4 regions of the Rothia sp. HMSC071F11 genome follow, and region 4 is predicted to be linked to each of the others. Evidence: riboswitches for the same ligand, from Rfam matches in the RefSeq annotation. Region 4 holds a riboswitch; each other region holds the start of a gene.
The links. A riboswitch is a leader RNA that binds a small molecule or an ion and turns the genes downstream of it on or off. The one in region 4 is predicted to bind S-adenosylmethionine.
Positions count from the first base shown of each region.

Region 1: it holds a riboswitch for S-adenosylmethionine, as region 4 does, so the genes downstream of both, HMPREF2554_RS09080 (methylenetetrahydrofolate reductase) here and HMPREF2554_RS01485 (bifunctional o-acetylhomoserine/o-acetylserine sulfhydrylase) in region 4, are expected to answer to the same signal.
Region 2: it holds a riboswitch for S-adenosylmethionine, as region 4 does, so the genes downstream of both, HMPREF2554_RS02320 (nuclease PIN) here and HMPREF2554_RS01485 (bifunctional o-acetylhomoserine/o-acetylserine sulfhydrylase) in region 4, are expected to answer to the same signal.
Region 3: it holds a riboswitch for S-adenosylmethionine, as region 4 does, so the genes downstream of both, HMPREF2554_RS08645 (LLM class flavin-dependent oxidoreductase) here and HMPREF2554_RS01485 (bifunctional o-acetylhomoserine/o-acetylserine sulfhydrylase) in region 4, are expected to answer to the same signal.

Region 1 is NZ_KV795763.1:259,741-263,949, forward strand. It holds gene HMPREF2554_RS09075 (aldo/keto reductase) at 56-1,057, opposite strand; SAM riboswitch class I at 1,525-1,634, shown strand; gene HMPREF2554_RS09080 (methylenetetrahydrofolate reductase) at 1,712-2,623, shown strand; gene metE (5-methyltetrahydropteroyltriglutamate--homocysteine S-methyltransferase) at 2,666-4,209, shown strand, end outside.
Region 2 is NZ_KV795730.1:311,918-316,126, reverse strand. It holds gene HMPREF2554_RS02340 (DEAD/DEAH box helicase) at 1-1,209, opposite strand, end outside; gene HMPREF2554_RS02335 (hypothetical protein) at 1,263-1,541, opposite strand; gene HMPREF2554_RS02330 (hypothetical protein) at 1,565-1,891, opposite strand; gene HMPREF2554_RS02325 (hypothetical protein) at 1,914-2,243, opposite strand; SAM riboswitch class IV at 2,508-2,636, shown strand; gene HMPREF2554_RS02320 (nuclease PIN) at 2,615-2,893, shown strand; gene HMPREF2554_RS02315 (PIN domain-containing protein) at 2,898-3,332, shown strand; gene HMPREF2554_RS02310 (cell division protein PerM) at 3,584-4,209, shown strand, end outside.
Region 3 is NZ_KV795763.1:132,115-136,323, forward strand. It holds gene HMPREF2554_RS08635 (hypothetical protein) at 1-410, opposite strand, end outside; gene HMPREF2554_RS08640 (YchJ family protein) at 431-868, opposite strand; gene HMPREF2554_RS08645 (LLM class flavin-dependent oxidoreductase) at 999-2,426, opposite strand; SAM riboswitch class IV at 2,532-2,641, opposite strand; gene HMPREF2554_RS08650 (zinc-dependent metalloprotease family protein) at 2,869-4,086, opposite strand.
Region 4 is NZ_KV795730.1:110,113-114,321, forward strand. It holds gene HMPREF2554_RS01480 (homoserine O-acetyltransferase MetX) at 1-672, opposite strand, end outside; gene HMPREF2554_RS01485 (bifunctional o-acetylhomoserine/o-acetylserine sulfhydrylase) at 768-2,114, opposite strand; SAM riboswitch class IV at 2,224-2,337, opposite strand; gene HMPREF2554_RS01490 (ABC transporter ATP-binding protein) at 2,918-3,919, shown strand; gene HMPREF2554_RS01495 (hypothetical protein) at 3,916-4,209, shown strand, end outside.

The DNA.
Region 1 (4,209 bases), on a different contig from region 4:
ATTCCCGATTAGTTATATTTCCAGCTGGCTATATTTGCAGTGGCGAAGGAGATTGTTAGAAAAGCGCGATGCTTTCGGGCGCTGGAAAAATCTCGTTGAGCCGCACCAGTTCGTCATCGTTGAAACGCACGCTTGCGGCCTGCGCGTTTGCGTGTACTTGTTCGGGGGTGGTTGCCCCGGCAATCACGCTAGCGACGGGGTTCTGCTGTTTGAGCCAAGAGATGGAGGCTTGAACCTCAGAGATCCCCAGATCGGCACAAAATTCGTGGTAGGCATCGAGTTGTTCCCAGTCGGCTTGCGCAAGTACCTGCGCTTTGGAATGCGACAGACGTGACCCTGCAGGGATACTGTCGCGGCGGTATTTTCCGGTCAAAAGCCCATTGGCAAGCGGGAAATACGGGAGAACCCCGAGCCCGAAGTGGCGGGCGGCGGGAAGAATTTCGAGTTCGGCACGGCGGTCAAGCAGGTTGTAGTGGTTTTCGGCGGCGATAAACCGCTCAGTGCCGAGTTCGCGGGCGAGATGCTCGGCGTGGGCAAGCTGCCACCCCGCAAAGTTGGAGTGCCCCAGGTAACGAACCTTTCCGCTGGTCACGAGCGTATCGAGAGCAGATAGGGTCTCTTCCAGCGGGGTGTTCGGGTCGGGGCTGTGGTAGAAATACAGGTCAATGTACTCGGTTCCCAGGCGGCGCAGTGAACCTTCGACGGCACGCATGATGTATCGGCGTGAGCCGCGCGCATCCCAGTCGTTGCCGTTGAGGGTACCGGTGGGAAGCCCGAATTTGGTGACGATGATCAGGTCATCACGGTTGAGGTTAAGTTCGCGCATCGCGGTACCGAACATGGTTTCTGACAGCCCGGGTTCGGCGCCGTACAGGTCGGCAATATCGAAGAAGCCGATGCCCGCCTCGACTGCGGCGGCGATCACGGCGTTGGTGCCTTCCTGAGTTTGAGTGGGGGTGCCGGGGCGTCCCAGATTGTTGCAGCCGATACCGACGGAGGGCACGACCAGCCCGGAGTTACCCAGGCGTGCATATGCGGGAGATTCGATGCGTTCCATACGTTTACTCTACCGTGTTTGACAGTGTATGGTCGCAACATGACGTTCACGGCGCTCTGCAATTCCCTAGAGTAAGACCGGAAGCAGATAAAGAAGGGCCCCGACATATGCGCATATCCTGTGAACCTGCAGATTCACGGGTAGAGGCGGTCGGGGGACTCTTGCATACAGTTTACACGACATGTTTTCTCAGAACAGTACCCGGTTTTTCCTTGTAGAATGCCTTCTCCCTCTCGCCGCGTCACCCCCTCTGTAATCTTCGCGAGCAGATAACATTCCGCTATCTGCTCGCGGCTGAACTTGCGGCCAAATCAGGTGGAGGGTTCAATCCGCCGATCCGAACTGCCGCGAACCCGTATGACGTAATGTTTCGCCGCATCCCGCAATATTAAGCGGTTGTGACCGCTCGACGACATGTGCTGACATATTCTTGCTGGCACCGCGCATCCTGCCTAGAATGGGAACGTTATCTATCCAGAGCGACCGAGAGATCTGGCTCTTAGACGTCGCAGCAACCTCGCCAGCCTCCACCCCATGGGGTGGACGGACAAGGTGCTCCCGCCAGAACCGATAGAAGTGAATTCCCTTCGCGTCTTGCTAAGATTTGGCGTACCTTCGGGCACGCTTCTATCGGGTGAACACGGAGGAATGAAAATGACGACAGTTCACCCGGCTCTTTCTTACGAGCTGTATCCACCACGGTCGCACGCAAGCTGCGATTCCCTGCTCAAAACCATTGCCGAGCTTGAGCAAACCAACCCGGATTACGTTTCCGTCACCTATTCGGGCGATGCTCAACGCCGCCAAAAGACGTTGGCTCTGCTCGATCACTTGGTGCATGAAACATCGCTGAACCCGCTGGCGCATCTAATCTGCGTGGGGCATTCCGTGGCCGATTTGGAACGCTCGGTTCGTCTGATTCTGGGGCTTGGTGTGCGCGGGTTCTTGGCACTGCGCGGCGATATTCCACCCGAAAACACGCGCCCGCTTGAGCTGCCTTTTGCCCGCTACCTGGTGGAGCTGATTCGCAGGGTGGAACGTGAGGATTTCGCGCATCTTGCTGCGGGGAAGGTGTCGATTGGGGTTGCGGCGTACCCGCATAAGCACCCCGAATCTTCCTCGCTTCTTCAAGACATTGAGATTCTGCTTTCAAAACAGCGTGCCGGGGCGGATTTCGCCATCACCCAGGTTTTCTTTGAGACCGAGCGCTATTCGGGGCTTGTGGATGCCGCGCGCCTTGCCGGGGTTGAGATGCCCATTATCCCTGGTATTATGCCCGTTACCTCGCTGACCCGGCTGACGAAGCTGTGCGAGCTTGCCGGGCTTGAAGTGCCGCGCGAGCTGGCGCATCGTCTGGAAACCGCGAGCGATCCGCGCGAGCTGCACCGCATCGGCGTGGAACATGCACTCGACCAATGTCGCAAGGTGCTTGATGCTGGCGCCCCCGGCCTGCATTTCTACACGTTTAACGAGCATGAGGCTGTGCTGGACGTCCTCGAAGAACTCGACGTTCCGCGCTACTCGAACCGTTTCAAACTCCCCCTGAGCGATCTTCAATACCTCTAAACTCCCCTTTTATTTGACACCCTCCCACAGTAAGGAACTAGGATGACCCGCACCCCATTCCCCGCAGCAACCATCGTCGGTTACCCCCGCGTGGGCCGTTTCCGCGAGCTGAAGAAGGCACAGGAAGCGTTCTGGAAAGGCAAAATCACGCAGGATGAACTGCGCCAGGCGGCCGCAGATGTGCAGCGCACCTACTATGACCGTGTGATCGAGCGCGGTCTTAGCGCCACCGATTCGTCTATTCCGGCGACTTTCTCGTACTACGATCAGGTGCTCGATGCCGTGCGCCTTTTCACCCTCGTACCCAAGCGTCTTGCCGACGCCAAGGATGCGCGCGGCCTGCTCGATCTGCCCGGGTACTTTGCTCTAGCGCGCGGCACCGAGACGCTGCCTCCATTGGAGATGACGAAATGGTTCGATACGAACTACCACTACCTAGTGCCCGAGATCGGTCCGGATACCGAGATCAAGCTGAATTTTGAGGCTATCGACGAGCAGCTTGAAGTCGCCAAGGAGCACGGGGTGACAGTGCGCCCGCAGCTGGTCGGCCCGCTCACCCTGCTTCTCGGGGCAAAAGCCGAACAGGGTTCGCCCGAAGGGTTCACACCGCTGGATCGCCTGGACGATTTCGTGAAAGCCTACCAGCAGGTGCTCGCCGAGCTTGCGGCACGCGGCGTGCAGTGGGTGCAGCTCGACGAACCCGGCCTAACCGTGGACCGCGATATTCCCAACGCCAAAATCGCCGAATTGACGCGTAAAACTTACAGCGCGTTGGCAGCCGAAACGAACCGCCCCGCAATCCTGGTGACAAGCCCCTACGGCAACCTGCGCGAGAACCTGCCCGCCCTGTTAGACACCGGTATTGAGGCGCTGCATCTCGACCTGGTTTCCACGCTCTACGATGCCGAGGCGCTGACCGCCTTCAAAGATTCCGGCGTCACCCTGGTGGCGGGTGCCATTAACGGGCGCAATATTTGGCGTGCCGACCTGCGAGCGCTCCTGCACGCACTCCAGAACATTAACGGCGGTGCGGTGGCGGTTGCATCCTCAACCTCGCTGCAGCATGTGCCGCACGATCTCGACCTTGAAGACCCCGCCGATGTGCCCGTAGACGGTCTGGCTTTTGCCGACCAGAAAGTCGCTGAGATCGTGACTCTTGCCCGCGGTCTTGCCGACGGTGAGTCTGCGGTTGAAGCAGAGTTGAAGACCGCCGACGAAGCGCTGGCACGTTTCACAGCGGATCCGCGTAAGCATAATGCCGCAATCCGTGAGCGTGCCACATCCGTGAAACCGCAGGATTTTGAGCGTCCCGAACTGAAAATCCGCCGGGATGCCCAGGCTGACCTGAATCTGCCGAAGCTGCCGACCACGACCATTGGTTCGTTCCCGCAGACCGGCGATATTCGCCGCCACCGTGCAGAGGCGCGTGCCGGTAAAATCACGCAGCAGCAGCTTGACGAGTTCCTGCGTGAAGAGATCGCCTCCGTTATTAAACTCCAGGAAGATTTGGGTCTGGATGTGCTCGTGCACGGCGAGGCCGAACGTAACGACATGGTGCAGTACTTCGCCGAGAATTTCGATGGTTT
Region 2 (4,209 bases), 200 kb from region 4:
TCCTGAGCGCGGCGAGCCGATAGGGTGGCAGTGTGCGGCATCAAACCAGAGCTGTCGCACCCGGTTATCTTCGCGGGTTTCCCACCCCAAGGCGGCATGAAGAGCCAAGTCGGGGGTGGAATCTTCGCTCACGGCAGCCTCTGCGTTCTGTCGGGACTCGGCCCCAACAGCTCCGGCATGTACCCTCACCTGGGCGGGTGGTAGAACTGCCGTGGTTACCTCAAACCCTTCGAGAAGAATCGGCAGGCCGATCTGCTCTGCACGAGCCAGAACATCCCACAGCAGCGTGGAGTTCGTGGCGGTGAGCGAAATCCAGTCCCGATGCGAAGAATACATATTCTGCCACGGGCGTGCGATAGCGTATATTTCGGCGAAGAACCGTTCGTGCTCAGGGTACACTTCGTGACGACCGACCGGCCCACCCACGCTGGATGCAAAGGTCTCCCAGCTGAGCCCGCCCTTGATCCAGCGCCCGGTTTTGGACTGCATGAGCGGTCGCGCCAGCAAATTGATAGGCGGGGTTGCACCGGGAATATTGCGCCCGCGCGCATACGAACCCGAAATGCTGAAGGAAAGGTCGAGCGCCCCCGGAACCCGTGCAGAATCAATACCGGATGCTTCGCCCCGGGCAGCGAGAACCTGTGCCATATCGCGCCGCCACACCGAAATTTTCGAGGGCGAAGAATGCATATTCTCGTGGTCGTTCAGGGAGAGAGGTTTGGGATCGGTGGTGAGCGAGCTTGCTGAACGAATCGCCCCGGATGCGCGTAACGCCGCCAGGGGATCGTCGGCTGCCTCCGCAACCTGCTGTGCGGTATCTTCTGGGTTCTCCGGGTTCATAGACTGGCGGATGCGGCCACCAGGCGCATTGTCGAGGGCTTTCCGCGCAGTCTTGGCACGGTCGAGTGCAGTGAGCATGAGGGCGACGGCGTGCTTGCAGTCGGCGGTGACTGGGCATGTGCATCGTGCGTTGAAAAGATTGGAATCGGCGTCAGAACCCGGGAAGAAGCGAATATCTACCTCATAGGGAATAGGGGTGCTCCCATTCACCAGACCTTCCAGCGTGTTTTCGTCTTCGTCGTAGGTGTAGCGCACCACTTCACGCTGACGGGCATAAGCAAGCCCGCGCTGGTATGCCTTATGCCCCGCCTGCCGAATAATCTGCGCAACGGTGACGGGGATATCGGGGAAAGGGTTTGGCGTGCTCACCGTTCTATTATCTCAAGGGTGTCAAAGAATCGCGCGGTAATTCGTTATGAGGTCTACCCAAGATGGGCTGTACGTTTCTTACGTGCATTTTTGATGACTATTGTGAAGAACATAATAAAAGTGATGATGGTGGTCAGGAAGCCAACGCATAAGACACTCATGGCGAGGGTCGCGGCTGCTTGTGTGAGAGGACTCGACCCCTTGGGCTGGATGCCCCTCCACTCGAAGGCGTGGTATTCAACGACTGCTCCCCAGCCCGCTAGGATGAACAATCCAATACCGAGAATGAGGAATAGTGCAGCTATTGCCCCGACCATACGTGCAGTTTTCATGCTTTCCCCTTGAGTAACTGACTTTATGGATTCATCTGGTCCCGTTCTTTTGCCAAGGGTGTTTTATTCTGCTCAGCATGCTTGTTTTGTGCCTTGCGTGCCTTCTTGGTCGCCGTTGTGAAGAGCAGAATAAAGGTGATAATGCCGGTGAGGAAACCAATGCCTAGGAACCATAGGCTCAGATTATTAGTCGCCATGACGAGGGGACTTGCTCCTGCGGGATCGACACCCCTCCACTCGAAGGCGTGGTATTCCACGAGTGAGCCCCAGCCGGCTAGGATGAGCAATCCAAACCCGATAACCAGAAGTACTGCGGCTACTGCTCCAACGATGTATATAGCTTTTTTCATGAGCACTCCTTAGATGCTGACTCTATGAATCAACCTGGTTATGGTCGCCTTCTACCAAGGGTGTTTTATTCTGCTCACTGTGCTTATTTTGTGCCTTGCGTGTATTCCTAGTCGTCGTTGTGAAGCGCAGAATAAAGGTGAAGAGCCCGGCGAGAAAACCGGTGCCTAAGAACCAGTAGCTGAGGTTGGCGGTTGCTCGCGTTAGGGGACTTGCTCCTTTATGCTGCACGCCCCTCCATTCGAGGGCATGATACTCTACAAGTGAGCCCCAACCGGCCAGGATGAACAAGCCAAACCCAATGATCAGAAAAATTGCGGCCACTATCCCCATGATCTGTACAGTCTTTTTCACAGTTATCACTCTTTCTTTCCGGAAGCGTAAAGTGGGCGTGACATGGTGATATATCAGAGGCAAGATAAATTTCTGTACATTACCCAGTGTGCCGTGATTTTTCTCGAATGTGTAGACCTGCTCTGAAGGCCCAAAACTTCACACTACGCCGCCATGAGGCAGCTATATACAGGTATGCATTCATAATCGCGTTATGTAAATCACAAGAATTTGACGGGTTCGCACGTTTACAGATTCCTGAAAGCTGTTGTAACCTGGATTCAGCTTCAAGAGTTTCGACTGATAAGCTCCGACTATGGTCGAACGCCAACCCCATGTTCACGGGTGGCTCGGATGACGAAGCGGTTTGTATTCGCCGCCTCAGGTGGCACTTGGTACAGGCAAGAGCAACGCGAAAGGAACGCGCATTCGGCGCATGGTTGTCAATGTACAACAGCTCTTCATCTCCAGCATCCCCCCTTACTCCTGCACGCTCTTATCAGGAAAATCTGCGTGCCGCATCCGTGCCCGCACGCGGCGGTTACCAGGCAGTAAGCATTCAGGATTACGCACGTATTTCTTCTAAGCGCGACGAATTCCTCAATTTTCTGCTTCTTCCCAACCCCGAGGGTATTCCCGCCGTCGAATATGCCGGTCTGCGCGTAGCATAGGGGTATGAGCGCCTCAGGACTGCTTCTCGACTCGGATGTACTCGCCGAGATCCGCAAAGCCACGCCAGATCCCAAAGTTGTTGCCTTTCTGCGCCGCCGCGCCTATAAACACCTCTACATTTCGGTGCTGAGCGTAGGCGAGCTCAAAGGACTCTACCCCTACCCAGAGACCGACCGCTGGATTGCCGAACTTCTCGACAGATTCGCCGACCACATCATCAACGTGGATGCGCGCGTAAGCCTCGAATGGGCGGGACGCAGCGCTCCGCGCGGCACTCACAGTCACGGACGTAAAGATGCCGAGCCCCTGCCCACCGCCGCCCTCGAAGGTCTGATGGCGGCGAGCGCCCAAGCTCACGACCTCGAAATCGTTTCTTCAAAAGCTGAGGTGTACCGGTCCTGGGGCGTACCCGCGGTGAATCCGTGGATTGAAGACTAAATCTTCCGCACAATATTTCACCGTAAGCGCCGGGGGAGTACCTGCGTGTTTGAGAAGGTCGTGAGAAATGCTCGGCACAGTTAGCTGTATGCGTTGCCGCGGCGGTGAGAGCGCATCGGTAACGTTCGTGTAACCCCTCTGTTCACGGTGAGCGGTTAACGAAGGTTAGCCGCCAATTAACCGGAACTATTTCCCCGAAAGCCCAGCAGGCTCACACGCGCTGGCAGGTTTCATGGCATGATGGAAGAACGATGAAAAGTAGCTCTTCTACATCCCGGTATTCTGCCCCTATGCCACTCTGGCTGCAGGGCATCGTTGAATTAGTTTTTACCGCCGCGCTTTCTTTCGGGCTTGTGCTCGTTCTGCTCATGGCGGTGTGGTTTACCAACGGTTTTAACCGTATGGATTTTCCCGCGCTCGCAACTCTTGCCTCCCACCTGTGGCTGCTCATGCACGGTGTGCCGCTGAATATTCCGAATGCTTTCGGTATTATCTTGCCGCACGGCATGCTCACACTGGTGCCCATGGGGCTGAGCATTATTCCGGTGCTCTTATGCTTTAGGTCTGGGCGGAAACTGGCGCGCGCATCCTATGAGGGGGAATTCTTCAAACCCGTACTATTAGGGTGCGCCGCCTACGGTATTTTTGCTGCCGTCGCCTTTGCATGGGCGAGCACCGAACGGCATCTGCTGGGTATTGTTGGTGCGGCGTTGATTCCACAGATCGTGGTGCTGGTCGGGCTGATCTGGGGCGGCTACTATGAATCGCGTTCGCTCGCCCGTATGGTGGGCGTGAACACCGCTGAACAGATTTCGCAGATGAGCCAGTACTCGCGGTGGGCGAGCTCCTATGTGTGGTCGATTGTGCGTGCCTCCAT
Region 3 (4,209 bases), on a different contig from region 4:
AATGTTCGTTCGTCCATCAAGTCATGCAGGTCAGCAGAAGGCACAGCATAGAATTGAAGTTTCGCATCTGCACGCACTGCATACTGCCTAAGAGCTTCTACCCCACGTTCGGAGAGGTTATGTGCACGTTCTTTGGCACGGCGGCGTGCATCGGGGGTAAGGGATGCACTGTTACCGTCAAGATAGGCGGCAAGTTGATTGAAGGATGACATCGAGATTTTGCGCCCATGTGCGGAGTGATGCTCGTGCGGGTTATCTGAAACCATCCACCGCCCGGCGATTTTTTGTCCACTCAAAGATCCTCGTTCAAGGCGTGCACGCACGCTTCGGGGGCTCACCCCGGCGTGCTGGGCATATTCCGCAACTGACATCATGGCAAAAACATACCATAAGAGGAATATTTCTGCCATGCTACCCGATCGGGAGGAATTTAGCTGACCTCACCGTCCAGGTAGTACCAGATGCCGTTTACCTTCTCGAAGCGGGATTTTTCGTGCATGGTGCCTTTCACGCGTTCTTTGGCGGGCGTGCCGGGAACCGAGCGGTAGTACGCCACGAACTCGACCGTGCCCGCCGCATCGAAGGGACCGCCCGAAGAGCCCAGGATATCCAGTCGGTACCAGCGCAGCGTTTCATCCAGCGTTAACTCTGCGGGGCGCGTATGTGGGTGCCAGCTTGCCAGCAGGTAGGGCGCATCGTGTAGGGCGAAGGCGGTGAACCGCGAGCGCATCAGAGCCAGCGGTGTGGGCGCGCCCAAGGTTCCGGATGCGGCAAACTCGCCCAGGTACCGCCCGCAGCAGGCACCGTATACCTCGCCGCTTGTGCAGGGGCAGCGGGTTTGAGGATCATACAGGGTTGTTTCGCTCATGCACCCCATTCTAAAGGGCTACCCGATGCAAACATGCGAGAACCCACCCATCCCGGCGGTCAAACCGGAGAGGGGGCGGGTTCTGCACTGTTTTCAATATATTGCGGAGGAAACTCTGAGGCAGAGTTGGTTAGTTCGCGATAGCGCGTGCGGGGGTGTCTGCCGTGGAGGGCTTACCCACGTAGGCGCCGCGGTATTTCGCGGCCGGGTGGGAGTCTGCAACCTTAGTCTGGCCCTTACCGAACAGGCTTTCGCGCAGGGTCTCGCCCTCATAGGAAGTGCGGTAGCGCCCACGCTTTTGCAGCTCAGGAACCACGAACTCGATGAAGTCCTCGAAGGAACCGGGCGAAACGTGGTATGCCAGGTTAATACCGTCCAGTCCGCCTTCATCAATCCAGCGTTCGAGTTCGTCGGCCACCTGCTGCGGGTCGCCCACAATAACCTCGCCCATACCGCCAATAGTGCAGTGCTCGGCAATATCCTTACGCGTCCACTGCTTATCCTTGGCTTGCAGGGTGAAGGGGGTGAGGAAGGACTGAATCGACTCGGTCTTCACATAGTTGAGTACCTCGTCCTCGTCGAACTGGGAAAGATCCACGCCGGACCAGCCGCCGATAATGGCCTGCGAAGATTCCAAGTTGACGTACTTGCGGTACTCTTCGTACTTTGCCTTCGCCTTCTCTTCGGTTTCGTCCACAATAATGGAGAGCATCGCGAAAACCTTGATTTCGTCGCGACCGCGGCCGTTCTCTTCTGCGCGGTCACGAATGCGGTCGGTAATAATGCGGGTCAGATCGGGGCGCAGTGCACCGATAAACACAACCTCGGCATGCTTGCCGGAGAACTTCTGCCCGCGGCTGGATGCGCCCGCCTGGAAAATCACGGGGGTACGCTGGGGGCTGGGTTCGGTCAGACCCGCGCCGGGCACGCTGAAGTACTTACCCTTGTGCTGAATCGGGTGCACCTTGGCGGGGTCGGCGTAGATACCCTTCTCGCGGTCTTTGACGACCGCGCCGTCTTCCCAGGAGCCTTCCCAGAGCTTGTAGCAGACATCCAGGAACTCTTCGGCGAGTTCGTATCGGGTGTCGTGCTCAATCTGGGTTTCGAGGCCCTGACATTCGGCTGCGGAAGGCAGGTATGAGGTCACCACATTGAAGCCCACACGCCCGTTAGTGAGGTGGTCGAGAGAAGCGTACTTGCGTGCGAGCGTGTAAGGCTGCTCGTAGGTGACAGCTGAGGTCACGCCGAAGCCCAGATGCTCGGTCACGGCGGCCATTGCGGAGATCTGCATGAACGGATCGTTCACAGGCACCTGCGCGCCACCTTCGATAGCGGGTGCGGCGGAGTTCTTGTAAATATCGTAGATGCCCACAACATCGGCTAAGAATACGCCGTCGAAGAAGCCCTTCTCAAGGATCTGTGCCAGGTCGGTCCAGTATTTGATGGTGTTGTACTCGGTAGCACGGGAGCGGGGGTGGCGCCAGAGGTCGAAGCTCTGGTGACCCACACAGGTCATGTCGAATGCGTTAACTGCGATGCGCTTCTTCTGCTCAGCCATCTACGTATCCTTTCGCGAATGTTCGGGTGTTCCTGCACCCCGCGCGCCGCCTCCTTTATAGGTGGTGACCTTCTTGGTGTTCCAAGTCGTGCAGGTGGCGCATTCGCGCCGTACTTGCTTCGTGTCCCTTGAAGCCAGATCATCATCTGGAGCACCCCGCTACGGGAGAGGGTTGCCGCCCGGCTAGCCAGAGCTTTACACCGGGACTCATAATCCTTGATTTTGAGTGTATAAGGGGTGTCGTGGTTGGTGCGATATTATGACGAATATTAATGTTTGTGACTGTCGCCCGTAATATTAAGGGCCGCGTACGTCGCCCGGCGGACAGCAGTGTTCTTTCGAATGCGATGGCAAAATTCGGGAGCAATAGTTTGCAGCGGGAGCGTGTTTAACGCTCCCGCTGCCATTCTTCGCTCCCATTTTAGGAAAAGCGTCAAATTATTCAGGAAATGAGATCCAATTCGCGGGCATATTCCGCTGTGATGGGGTTTATTTCCACCTTGGGCTCAGGGACAGGTTCAGTACCACCTCGTCCAGTCAGAACTGCAAAGCGCAGGTTTTTCAGGTCGCTTGGTGCCGTCAGCCAGCCTGTCATTCCGTCACGGTTAAGATCAAGAGCATAGATTCCATGGTCGATTTCGCCATTACCGTTGAGATCGACAGGTCCATCTGCTGGCCTCAGTACGGCCTCTGGATTGGGCCGATACATGTACCCACGCGCTTGGGGACCAAAGCCTTTGCGTTCGTCCAAGGCCCATTCTTTAAGGGTCGGCATATCCTGCTGCAGGTATCCGAAATATTTGGTTCCATCCGCCTTGGGCACACCGGTAAGCTGATAGTTGTAATTCATCACGCTGAAGTACTGTGGTTTACCTTTTTCACCTTTCTCCTCGGCATCACCACCGTGCTGCAGGCCGAGGTTATGCCCCAGCTCGTGAATAAAAGTACCCACGCGAATATCGCTCATATTACCTTTATTGTTATTCCAGTGTGTCTTTCCTACAGTCACCATGAAATTAAGACCTCCCAATTGCCCCAATCCTGATGAACCTTCCTCCCCACTTTGTTGTTGCACGTAATAGTCACCCCAGACCATATAGTGAAAGAGCCCTTCACGATACTGATTAATATGAGAAGCCTTAAACTTGGCCCAGTTCCCACCTCTGTCATCTATATCGTCGCTGAACACTTGCCACTCGACCTGTTGACCCCCTCCCAAGTTGTACTTGGGGCCCCGAGCGGAACCGGCATCTAGGTGCAGGTTAATACCCGTTTTGCCGTCGGGGTTGCTGATATTCAAATCCGCGAAAGACTGCACGATGCGGTCCAGCTCTTCCTCACTAGCAAGCTCACCGGGCATATAATCCATCTCGACAAAAATGTCTTTATGGTTGGGATCCGCGCCCATCTTAGGGAAATCGATCTCTGGTATGCCATCGTTATTGACATCGTACCCGTCTCTTTCCATCCCGTCAGGAATATGATCACCGTCGAGATCATCCGGGTTGGGTTCCTGAGCGAGATCCATATTCCGGTTCTGCGCGTGCGCAGGCTGAGCGGGCTTCGCTTCCACCGCAGAAACGGGCAGAGAATTCAGAGGAGCAACAAGCACCAGGCTGACAAACGCCAGCATCAGGCGCACTATAGTACGTAATTTCATGAGAGATATTCCTTATGTCGTTGTATTGAGTGAGAGGGAATCTTAAATAGAGAGTGAAGTGAGTGATATTCATCGGTGAGAACCTGCGATGTTGCGGGCTCTCGGATGCGAATACATCTTGGG
Region 4 (4,209 bases):
ATCAGCACGGATGGCGAGGTTCTGGGTGTGCGCCCAGGAAATCTGTTCGGCGGTAGCAGCGGGACCGGCGGCAATAACTGCGCATCCGCGTACCAGCTCGGGGAAGGTTGCCGCCCATTCGATAGCGCGTGCCCCGCCGAGCGATCCGCCGATTACGTGGTGAAAACTCTTAATCCCCAACCGGGCGATAAGTTCGGCTTCGGCTCGTACCGAGTCGCGAATAGTGACGTAAGGGAAGCGTGATCCCCAGGGTTTTCCGGCGCCCGGGTACCCCTCGGGTACGATGCTTGCCGGACCAGTCGAACCGTAGCATCCGCCCAAGATATTGGGAGCTATCACAAAATACTTGGTAGTATCGACCACCGCGCCCGGCCCCACAATACCTTCCCACCAACCATCACTTTCGACTGCGCGAATACTGGGTGCAGGCATATCCGATGTGGGAATCCCGCGCGAAACATGGGTGTCGCCGGTGAGGGCGTGCAGAATAAGAATCGCGTTGTCCCCAGCTTCATTAAGAGTTCCCCACGTTTCGTACCCAATGTTTACCTGTGGAAGCACGGTACCGTTTTCGAGGGTGAAATCACCGATCGCCATCTGCCGCAGGTACCCCTGAGCGCTGGGATACTGCAGTTGCGACAGATAGGTGGCGTGTACGATATTTTCCGTCATGTTTTCTCCTCGATAACCAGTAGTTGGTAATGGCAGGCGAGAAACCGATACCGCGACCGGGCATTTACTGTGCAGCCCGGTCGCGGCGGTGCAGGTTAGGCGTTCAGAGTTGCAAAGCCCAATTCAAGGTCTGCGATAATGTCGTCAATATTTTCGATACCTACCGAGAGGCGCACAAAGTTTTTGCTCACACCGATTGCCTCTAGCTCTTCTTCAGAAAGCTGCGAGTGAGTGGTGGATGCGGGATGAATCACGAGCGAGCGTACATCGCCGATATTCGCTACATTGGAGTGCAGCTGCAGGGCGTCCACAAAGGTGCGGGTCTGTTCCAAGTCGGCGTCTTTGAGGGTGAATCCCACAACAGCGCCCGGCCCCTTCGGCAGGTACTTCTGGGCTCGCTCGTACCAGGGCGAGGAAGGCAGACCGGCCCAGATCACCTGATCGACCAGCGGGTGCTCCTCCAGCCAGTTTGCGACTTTAGTAGCGTTCTCGATATGGCGTTCGATGCGCAACGAAAGGGTCTCTAGACCGATACCAATGTTGAAGGCGTTGGTTGGAGAGATCGCCGCCCCGGTGTCGCGCAGAAGCGAAACTCGCGCCTTGAGAATATAGGAAAGGTTCGCACCGAAGGCGGAGTCTTTGCCCAAGTCACGGGCATAAACTAGACCATGGTAGCCAGGTGCTGGCTCGTTGAACTTGGGGAACTTTTCGGGATTGGCTCCGTAGTCAAAATTCCCGGAGTCCACGATAACGCCGCCGATTGAGGTGCCGTGCCCACCCAGATATTTCGTGGCGGAATGGATTACCACATCCGCACCAAATTCGATGGGGCGCACAAGGTAAGGAGTGGGAACAGTGTTATCGACGATTAGGGGAACGCCATTGTCGTGGGCGATCTGGGCGATAGGCTCGATGTCGAGCACATCGTTCCGGGGGTTAGGTACGGTTTCTCCGTAGAAGAGTTTCGTGTTGGGGCGAACCGCATCGCGCCATTGCTGCAGGTCGTCCGGGTTTTCAACAAACGTAGTTTCAACGCCGAGGTCGGCAAGCGTGTATTTAAGTAGGTTGTAGGTTCCCCCATAAATCGATGGGGAAGCCACGATATGGTCGCCCGCACCCGCAATGTTGAGAATCGCATAGGTAATAGCCGCTTGGCCTGAGGCCAGCAAAAGCGCCCCTACTCCCCCTTCAAGGGATGCGATGCGGTTTTCAATAACCTCTTGGGTGGGGTTGTTCAAACGGGTATAGATAGGCCCAAGCTCAGCTAGAGCGAAACGGTTAGCGGCCTGTTCTGCGTTCTCGAAAACGAACGAGGTGGTCTGGTAGATAGGTAACGCCCGAGCTCCCGTTGCGGCATCCGGTGCCTGCCCCGCGTGAATCTGGCGGGTTTCAAATTTCCAACCGGCGGGGTTGGCGGGAGTCGGGACTGTAGTGTTGCTCATGCGAAGCTCCTTGTGATAGTTCAGGGGGCCGCATGCCGATTTCGGTACAGAGTTCTTGGGTTTTCTTCTCTGCAAACGAAAAAACGATGTACCAGAATCGGGCACATCGGTCCCGCGCTTGCGTTGTACTTTGTGTTCAACGCCTGGTCCTCACCCAGGGCACCCCACCGCGGAGGAGGGTTGCCGGCCAGCTAGCTGGGGCTTATCACTGGCTCTCATGACCTGCATCTAGAGTTTCATAGGAAGCGCACATGGTCAAGCGGGATGCGTGTTTTCGGCGCATTGTTGCAAAGATGACGTTTTATGAACTGTTTTCGCGACAGCCTATTGTTTGGGAGAAGCACCAATACTTATGCGCTTGTGACTGTACGTATGTTATACCCTAACCGCTAAAGCCATGTGATCTGCAGTTAGCCGCCGCTAAATTACCATCAGTGTAGACAACCGTGAGCCATGCTACACTGATGGAAACCTTGAATCTAGGAGTGATGAGGTATGACCTCCCGCTAAAGTCGCACCGGCTCGCGGAATGCCCGCCCAGATGGTGGGCTTTAAAAATTTCAGAAATAACCCTGCTTTGGTTCGATACATTCCAGGAGCGCATAGTGAGCACCTTGAACACCAAAGTTCTGAGGGTTTCATTGTTATACCTTCCGCATCTGCAGTCGGTGACTTGGGATTATTCAGGCACTACGAAGTGCCTCTCTCACGACTATTCATCTCACCCGTCCCACATATTGCAGGCGTGCGAACACCGTGCTCAAGAGGCTTCGGGTGACTAAGCACCGCAAGATTTTATCACAATGTCTACAATTCTTGACGCGGCACAGCTATGCCGCACCTTTGGCAAAGGTGAACACGTTTTCACCGCTGTCGATAATGTTTCGCTCAGTATAAGCTCCGGCGAAATTCATGCTCTGCTCGGTCCCAACGGAGCTGGGAAAACAACAATTGTACAGATGTGCGCAACACTGTTGACTCCCACAAGCGGTACCGTTCGCATCGACGGGGTGGATGCGCTTGCACACCCCCAGCGTGCGCGTGCATCCCTGGGACTTGCGCTCGGCGGGGATACCGGGTTCTATCCGCGAGCATCCGCCCGCGATAATCTTCTCTTCTTCGCCGACCTTGCCGGGGTTAGCGCGCGCAAACGCCGCACCCAGGTGGCGAGCGCTTTGGAACGGGTCGATCTTGCAGATGTCGCCGCGAAGAAAGTACAAGAGTTTTCCCGCGGCATGAAACAACGTCTGCACATCGCGCGGGCACTGCTGGGCGAGCCAAAACTGCTGCTTTTGGATGAGCCGACGAACGGGCTTGACCCAGATATTTCGCTGACAATACGCCAGCTAATTCGCTCCCTCGCTGACGACGGCACCGCCATTTTACTCACGAGCCATCTGCTGGGCGAGATTGAGGAGTTAGCGCATCGGGTCACGGTCATCGGTGCCGGTCGCATGGCGGTTTCGGGCACGGTAGCGGATATTACTACGCACGCCGGAATCTCCGCTAGCACTGTCGGGCGTGTGGGTGCGAATGCCGGGGCGGTGCTTCAAGAACTTGCCCGATCTTTGAGCGATGCGGGAACACTGTTGCTAACCCCGCACGGTAGCGAGTGGGAGATCACCGTGTACTGGAATGAACGTTCTGTTTCGGAAGAGCCGCACCCCTTCAGTAACGAACGCGCCGAGGCTCTGCTGACCCGTATTCTCACTGAGCGTGAGGTTCAGATGCTCACACCGCTGTATACTCGCCCAGCCACCCTCGAAGAGGCATATCTGGCTATGGCGGAAGGATTGAAACGATGAACCGGCAGCTTCGCCTAATGTCCTTTTCCCTGCGCCAATTCCTCACGGTTCCCTACTTCCTGCAGTTACTGCTGCTGAGCACCTTTGGAGCAACGGCCCTGCAAGCACTCGCCGCCGGTGCCTGGCCAGTAGATGCGACCCTCGCCTGGACTCGCGCAGGTATTATCGGTACCTGGAACATGTGCATTGTTGCCGCCGGAATCCTCAACTTCGAGCGCTACCGGGGAACGTTCGTGTATCTGCTCAATGGTGCCGTGAACCCGCTGCGTGCGCTCGCAGCGGTGGTCTCA